Regions from separate parts of the Prauserella sp. PE36 genome, predicted to be linked through region 1. Evidence: riboswitches for the same ligand, from Rfam matches in the RefSeq annotation. Region 1 holds a riboswitch; each other region holds the start of a gene.
The links. Region 1 has a riboswitch for cobalamin ahead of DI005_RS31845 (ABC transporter substrate-binding protein). Riboswitches for the same ligand answer to the same signal wherever they lie in the genome.
Positions count from the first base shown of each region.

Region 2: it holds a riboswitch for cobalamin, as region 1 does, so the genes downstream of both, DI005_RS07800 (CbtB-domain containing protein) here and DI005_RS31845 (ABC transporter substrate-binding protein) in region 1, are expected to answer to the same signal.
Region 3: it holds a riboswitch for cobalamin, as region 1 does, so the genes downstream of both, metE (5-methyltetrahydropteroyltriglutamate--homocysteine S-methyltransferase) here and DI005_RS31845 (ABC transporter substrate-binding protein) in region 1, are expected to answer to the same signal.

Region 1 is NZ_QEQT01000100.1:165,102-167,358, reverse strand. It holds gene DI005_RS31850 (iron chelate uptake ABC transporter family permease subunit) at 1-54, opposite strand, end outside; gene DI005_RS31845 (ABC transporter substrate-binding protein) at 51-1,067, opposite strand; cobalamin riboswitch at 1,124-1,308, opposite strand; gene mshD (mycothiol synthase) at 1,306-2,214, opposite strand; gene DI005_RS31835 (response regulator transcription factor) at 2,229-2,257, opposite strand, start outside.
Region 2 is NZ_QEQT01000042.1:5,776-8,032, forward strand. It holds gene DI005_RS07795 (Dyp-type peroxidase) at 1-1,053, shown strand, start outside; cobalamin riboswitch at 1,094-1,213, shown strand; gene DI005_RS07800 (CbtB-domain containing protein) at 1,250-1,465, shown strand; gene DI005_RS07805 (CbtA family protein) at 1,478-2,257, shown strand, end outside.
Region 3 is NZ_QEQT01000097.1:32,968-35,224, reverse strand. It holds gene DI005_RS30640 (GGDEF domain-containing protein) at 1-755, shown strand, start outside; cobalamin riboswitch at 1,000-1,219, shown strand; gene metE (5-methyltetrahydropteroyltriglutamate--homocysteine S-methyltransferase) at 1,259-2,257, shown strand, end outside.

The sequences.
Region 1 (2,257 bases):
GCCGAGCAGCACCAGCGGCAGCCGCGAGCGCCGGGTCAGCGGCTCGACGCTCACCCGGTGAGCCCGAACTCACGCAGCTTGGCCGCGAGCTCCTCGATCCCGGCCACCGTGCGGATCGTGGGGTTCATCGCCTGTCCGCTGAGCAGGACGTAGCGCTTCTCGCGCACCGCGGTGAGGTTGCGGGTCACCGGATGGGACTCCAGGAACTCGATCTTCTTCGCGGCGGTCTCCGCGGTCTGCGACCTGCGCGTGAGGTCGCCGATCACGAACACGCCTGGGTCGCGCTCGGCCACCGTCTCCCAGTTGATCTGCGGCCATTCTTCGTGGGTGTCAGCGAAGACGTTCTCCGCGCCGACGGCCCGGGTCATGACGCCGGGTGCGCCGCAGCAGCCGGCCAGGTACGGCGCCTCGGAGTTGGCGAACCAGTAGAGCAGGGTCACGCCCGAGGCGTCGAGCCCGTTCGTGGCACGTTCGATGCGGTCCCGCAGGTTCGCGACGAGCCGCTCGCCACGCTCCTCGACGGCGAACAGCTTCGCGAGGTCGCGGACCTCGGCATAGATCGTCTCCATCGTCAGCGGCTGGTCGCGGCGGCCGTCGCCGGCACCGCTGTTGTCCTTGAGGCAGTCGGACGGCGACAGGTAGCTGGGCACCCCGAGCTCGGCGAACTGCTCCCGCGTGGCGACGCCGCCGGTGCCGAGCGTTGAGACGAAGGACGCGGTGACGAAGTCGGGCTCGGCCGCCAGCACGGCCTCGAAGGACGGCATGTTGTCGGCCAGCCTCGGCACACCCTCGTTGGCCTCGACGAGGTCGGCCGGCAACGGGTCGGTCCAGGTCGCGGTGCCCACCAGACGGTCGGCCAGCCCCAGCGACAGCAGGATCTCGGTGGTGCCCTGGTTCAGCGAGACGACGCGCTCGGGCGGTTCGTCCACGACCGTCCGCACACCACAGTTGTCGACCGTGCGCGGATAGCCGGGCGCAGCCTCCCGGTCCTGCGTGGCGGCGGTGCCGCCACATCCGGCCAGCACCAGGCAGAGGGACAGGGTGAGGAAGCGGGAGGTACGCGGCACCGACGTTCCCTTGCGTCGAGGGCCCATGCGCGGAGCCCGAGCGGACAGCGACTCCCGGCCGAAAGCCGGGTGCCAGCAGGTCTTCGGACTCGGGGTCATCCGGACGGAACGCCTTCCCGGACCTGGTCCAGTGGCAACGTGTCCCGCCCGTCGCCCTCACCGCTGCGCGTCAGTTCCGGATTCGCACCGGATTTCCTGACTCACGTGGTTCGTGAGTACGACTGGCCGCGAAAACGTATCACGTACGCGCGTACTGGACGTCCACCTCGTGACGCACGAAACCGAGCCGCTCGTACACCGCGATGGCGGGCGCGTTGTCACCCTCGACGTAGAGGATCACCTGGCCGAGGCCGCGTTCGCGCAGGTAGCGCAAGCCCGCGAGGGTGAGCGCCTTGCCGAGCCCGCCGCCCTGCGCTCCGGGGTCGACACCGACGACGTACACCTCGCCGACGGGCTGCCCCCCAAACCGCTCGGGGTTGGCGGGGTGCACCTTGGTCCAGTGGAAGCCGACGACCTGACCGTCGGCGTTCTCGGCGAGGAAGAAGCCCTCGGGGTCGAACCAGCTCTCGTTCTCGGCGGCCCGCAGGTCCTCGACGCTGAACGTGCCCTGCTCGGGGTGCCAGTCGAAGGCGCGCGCGTTGACCGCGACCATCGCCTCCTCGTCCCGCCCCGGCACGAACGTGCGCAGCGAGACGCCCTCGGCGGGCTTGGGCTCCGGCCAGTCGGCTCCCTCGACGTTCACGTGCATGACCAGCAGCTCACGGGCTCGTTCGAAGCCGAAGCGCTCGGCGAGCCTGGCGGCGGCGGGGTGGTCGCCGTGCGCCCACACGCGCAGCTTCTCCGGTACCTCGGCGGCGAGTTCGCGCACGAGCGCGGCACCGTGGCCCCTGCCGCGGTGCGCGGGGTGGACCACCAGCTCGGCGACGAGCCTGCCGAAGGCGTCGCCCGCCGTGTTCAGGTGCACCACGCCCACGAGCTCGTCGCCGTCATGGGCCACCAGGTAGCGGCCTCCGGTGAAGTCGCCTGGCAGCGGCCCTTCCGGCTCGATCTCGGGGCGTCCGTCCGATTCCCGCGCCGCAAGCAACAGCGCGCGCACCGCAGAGGTACGCGCGCTGTCGAGTTCGTTCACCCAGGCCACGTTCTGCATGGGTCCACGCTACTTCAGCGGTTGGAGAACTCCGTCACCTCGA
Region 2 (2,257 bases), on a different contig from region 1:
ACCCGCGAGAAGCTCGCCGATCCGCCCCGGTCGAGCTGGGACGTCGCCTACCGGGACCGGATCGACGCGGTGGTGCTCGTGGGGGCGGACACCGACGCGGCGCTGACGGCCGAACGCAACGAGGTGCTGCGCCTCGTGCCCGACTCGGTCTACGTGCTTGGCGAGGAGACCGGACTGTCCAGAGTGAACGAACGCGGCGAGGGCATCGAGCACTTCGGCTACGTCGACGGCCGCAGCCAGCCGCTGTTCCTCACCGAGGACATCGACGCCGAGAAGCACACGACGGACGGCGTCAACGAGTGGGACCCCTCGGCGCCGCTCGGGCAGGTGCTCGTCGCCGACCCGGCGGCGCCGGACCCGTCGGTCCACTTCGGAAGCTACTTCGTGTTCCGCAAGCTGGAGCAGAACGTGCGCAGGTTCAAGCAGGCCGAGTCCGACCTCGCCGACGCGCTCGGCCTGACCGGTGACGACCGCGAGCGCGCCGGGGCGATGCTCGTCGGCCGCTTCGAGGACGGCACGCCGCTGACGTCCAACAGCGGGCCCGGTTCGCACAGCCCGGTCGGCAACGACTTCAGCTACGACAGCGACGACCTGGGCCAGAAGTGCCCGTTCCACGCGCATATCCGCAAAACGAACCCGCGTGGCTCTGGCGGGTTCGAGGATCCCGCCGACGAGCGCAGGCACCTCATGGCTCGGCGGGGCCAGACCTATGGCGAAAGGGCCGACGATCCGAACGGCGGCGAGCCGATCCGGGCGAGGCCCACGGGCGGTGTCGGACTGCTGTTCATGGCGTTCAACTCCGACCTCGGCGACCAGTTCGAGTTCACGCAGCAGATCTGGGCGAACAACACAGAGTTCCCGCGCGTGCCGGAAGGCACCAAACCACCCGGGCTCGATCTGGTGATCGGACAGGGACCCCGCCCGGAGACCACCTACGCACCGGCCTGGGGACGGAACGGAGCGACGCCCGCGGACCCCGCGGCACAGGCGGTGACGATGAAGGGCGGCGAGTACTTCTTCATGCCGTCCTTGGCATTCCTGCGAAACCTGTGAGGCTGAGCGGCCTTTCACATCACGTTGACACGGGAGCGCCCCCGAACTTAGCCTCGGTGGGCTGCGCGATGGCGGATGGAAGCCGGTGAGATTCCGGCACGGTCGCGCCACTGTGACCGGGTTCGCCCCGGGAGTCAGACCCACCGCCGTCGCAACCGTTCCACGAAGGGCCGCATGTAGCCCGAGGAGGTTTCCGATGTCGCAGGCGAGTGTCGCCACCCCGCGCCCCGTTCACATCCGGATCCCGTTGCGGGAGATCGTTCCGTGGGCGATCTTCGCCGGCGTGCTCGCGCTGCTCGTGCTGTTCTTCGTGAGCACGGAGGCCGGTGCCGTGGAGTTGTTCGGCACCAACGGTTTGATCCACGAGTTCGTGCACGACGGCAGGCACCTGCTGGCCTTCCCCTGCCACTGACGGCAGGCGGCCATGATGAGGACCCTGCTGGTCCGCGGGTTGCTCGCGGGCCTGGTCGCCGGTGTGCTCGCGACAGGTTTCGCCTACTTCTTCGGTGAGCCATCGGTGGATGCCTCGATCTCCATCGAGGAGGCCGGAACGTCGGCGCACGGCCATGAGCACAGTGGACCCGCCGACACCGGGCACGGCCACGGCCACGAGGAGGCACTCGTCAGCCGGGGCACGCAGAGCACGATCGGTCTGCTCACGGGTGTCGGCGCGTACGCGCTCGCGGTGGGCGGGCTGTTCGCGATCGCGTTCGCCGTGCTCCACGGCCGCGTGGGCGCTCTCCGGCCACGCCTGACGTCGGCGCTGCTGGCCGCGGGCGCGTTCGTGGTCGTGGTGCTGGTTCCGTTCCTGAAGTACCCGGCGAATCCACCCGCGGTCGGCCAGAGCGGGACGATCGGCGACCGCACGAGCCTGTATTTCGCGTTCGTCGCACTGTCACTGACGGTCGCGCTCATCGCCGTGGGTGCGGGCCACGCGCTCGCGGGGCCGCTCGGCGCGTGGCGAGGAGGACTGCTGGCGATGGGCGCCTACGTGGTGGTGATGGCCGTCGCCGCCGCGCTCATGCCGGTGATCGACGAGGTGCCGGACGGCTTCCCCGGCTCGACGCTGTGGACGTTCCGCACCGCTTCGCTGGCGACCCAGCTCGTGCTGTGGACCGCGCTGGGGCTGGTGTTCGGCGCACTGGCGGAGCGGGTGCTGCGGCCTGGCGCCGCCCCGGCGCCCGCCGAGGCGCCCGCGGAAGCA
Region 3 (2,257 bases), on a different contig from region 1:
ACGCCCTGCACGCCAACCGCCCCGCCGAGCGCCTCGCCGACGCACCGCACGTGATCCGCCACGGCGCCGCCGCGCTGGAACTGCTCGACCTGGTCACCGACGCCGACTGGGACCGCACCGCCGACGACGTGGTGGTGATCGACGACGCGGGCCGCTGCCAGGGCGTGGTGCTGGTGCACGAGGTGGTGCGCGGGCTCGCCGACGCGAAGATCGAGGAGGCGGCCGCGCTCAACCCGCTCACCCGGCTGCCGGGCAGCGACTCGGTGGCTCGGGCCGTGGACCGGCGCATCGCCGCGGGACAGCCGCTCGTGGTGGGCTGGCTCGACGTCGACTCCTTCAAGAAGGTCAACGACACCGTGGGGTTCGCGGCGGGCGACGACCTGATCCGCGCCCTCGGCCGCAAGCTCACCGACCTGGCGACGAACCTCGGCGGCGTCACGGTGAGCCACGTGGGCGGCGACGACTTCCTCATCGCCTGCGACATCGACAAGATCACGACCGTGGCCGACGGGCTGCTGGACAGCCGGTGGTACGCGGAGGGGCTGCCCGTGACGGTGTCACTCGCGACGCTGGTCTGCGCGGGCTCGTCCGTCGGCTCGTACCGGGAGATCTCGCGGCTGCTCGCCCCGTTGAAGAAGCACGCCAAGGACGTGACCGGCTCGAGCTGGGTCAACAGCTGGCCCGGCACCGACCGCATCGAGGTGCTGCGGGGCATCAACTCGCAGCGGATGCCGAGGCAGCGCCCGGCAAGCTGAGCCCCCGCCCACTGCCCGTCCGCAGCGATGTGGAACCCCATCGCGAAAAGGTGAGTGCCCCGGTGCTGCTGGGGGTTCAGCACCGGGGCACTCCTCACATGCCAGGGCGCCCTGGGGAGGGGGCTGTGGGCGCCCGGCAGGCCAGCAAACGTGAAAGTCTTTACGTTCGCTTCATGTTTGAGCATACGCCATGCGTGCTCGTTTGCATAGGTTTCCATCGCTGTGCATCGCCTGTGCGGACCGCTAGAGTGGGCGTGCTGGTGGTTCGCCGGACCGTACGGCCCGGCGAGGCAAGAGGGAACCTGGTGCGAGTCCAGGACTGCCCCCGCAGCGGTGAGCGGGAACGACCGCCGTCATGACGCACTGGGCACACGGTGCCTGGGAAGCGACGGCCAGTAGGCGCGCCGGAGGTGTCCGGCGGGTGCCCGCGAGTCCGAATACCTGCCACCGCCGCGCGCACCGCCGGTGCGCGCGTGCCCGCAACCGCTCGCGAGGAGAGAGCCGTGGCAGAAACGCACGACAGTCATGCCCTGAATCCGGACATCGGCGCCACCGTGCTGGGATACCCGAGGATCGGTCCGCGCAGGGAGCTCAAGAAGGCGCTCGAGTCCTACTGGGCCGGCAGCACCGGCGTGGCCGAGCTGGAGGCCACCGCGGCCGCGCTGCGCCGCTCGACGTGGGAGAGCTTGCGCGCAAGCGGACTGGATTCCGTTCCGGGCAACACGTTCTCGTTCTACGACCACCTGCTGGACACCGCGCAACTCTTCGACGCGGTACCCGAGCGCTACCGCGGCTTGTCCACAGTGGATTCCTACTTCGCGATGGCGAGGGGACGGCCAGGGCTCAGCCCGCTGGAACTGACCAAGTGGTTCGACACGAACTACCACTACCTGGTGCCCGAGCTGTCGCCGGGCACCAGGTTCCGGCTGGCGACGGACAAACCGCTCGCCGAGTACCGGGAGGCGGCCGGACTCGGGATCAGCACCCGACCGGTGCTGCCAGGACCGCTGACGTTCCTGCTGCTCGCAAAGCCGTCGCCCGGCTCCCCCGCCGGTTTCCGCACCCTGGACCTGCTCGACGGCTTGCTCGACGCCTACGCGGAGCTGCTGGGCCTGCTGGCCGCAGAGGGCGTCGCGTGGGTACAGCTCGACGAGCCCGCGTTCGTCGCCGACCGCACGCCGGAGGAACTGCGGGCGCTCGCATCCGCCTACACGCGCCTGTCCGCACTGCGCGCCCGGCCCAGCATCCTGGTGGCCGGCTACTTCGGCAGGCTCGGCGACGCGCTCGGGGTGCTGGCGGGCACCGGCGTCGAGGGCCTCGCCGTCGACCTGGTGAGCGACGAGCGGGCGCTGACGGAGCTGACGGCCGAGCGGCGCCTGCGCGACAAGACCGTGGTCGCCGGGCTCGTCGACGGGCGCAACGTGTGGCGCACGGACCTGCGCGCCGCGGTGCGCACGGCGGCGGCCCTGCTGGGCTCGGTACGCGATCTCGGTGTCTCCACC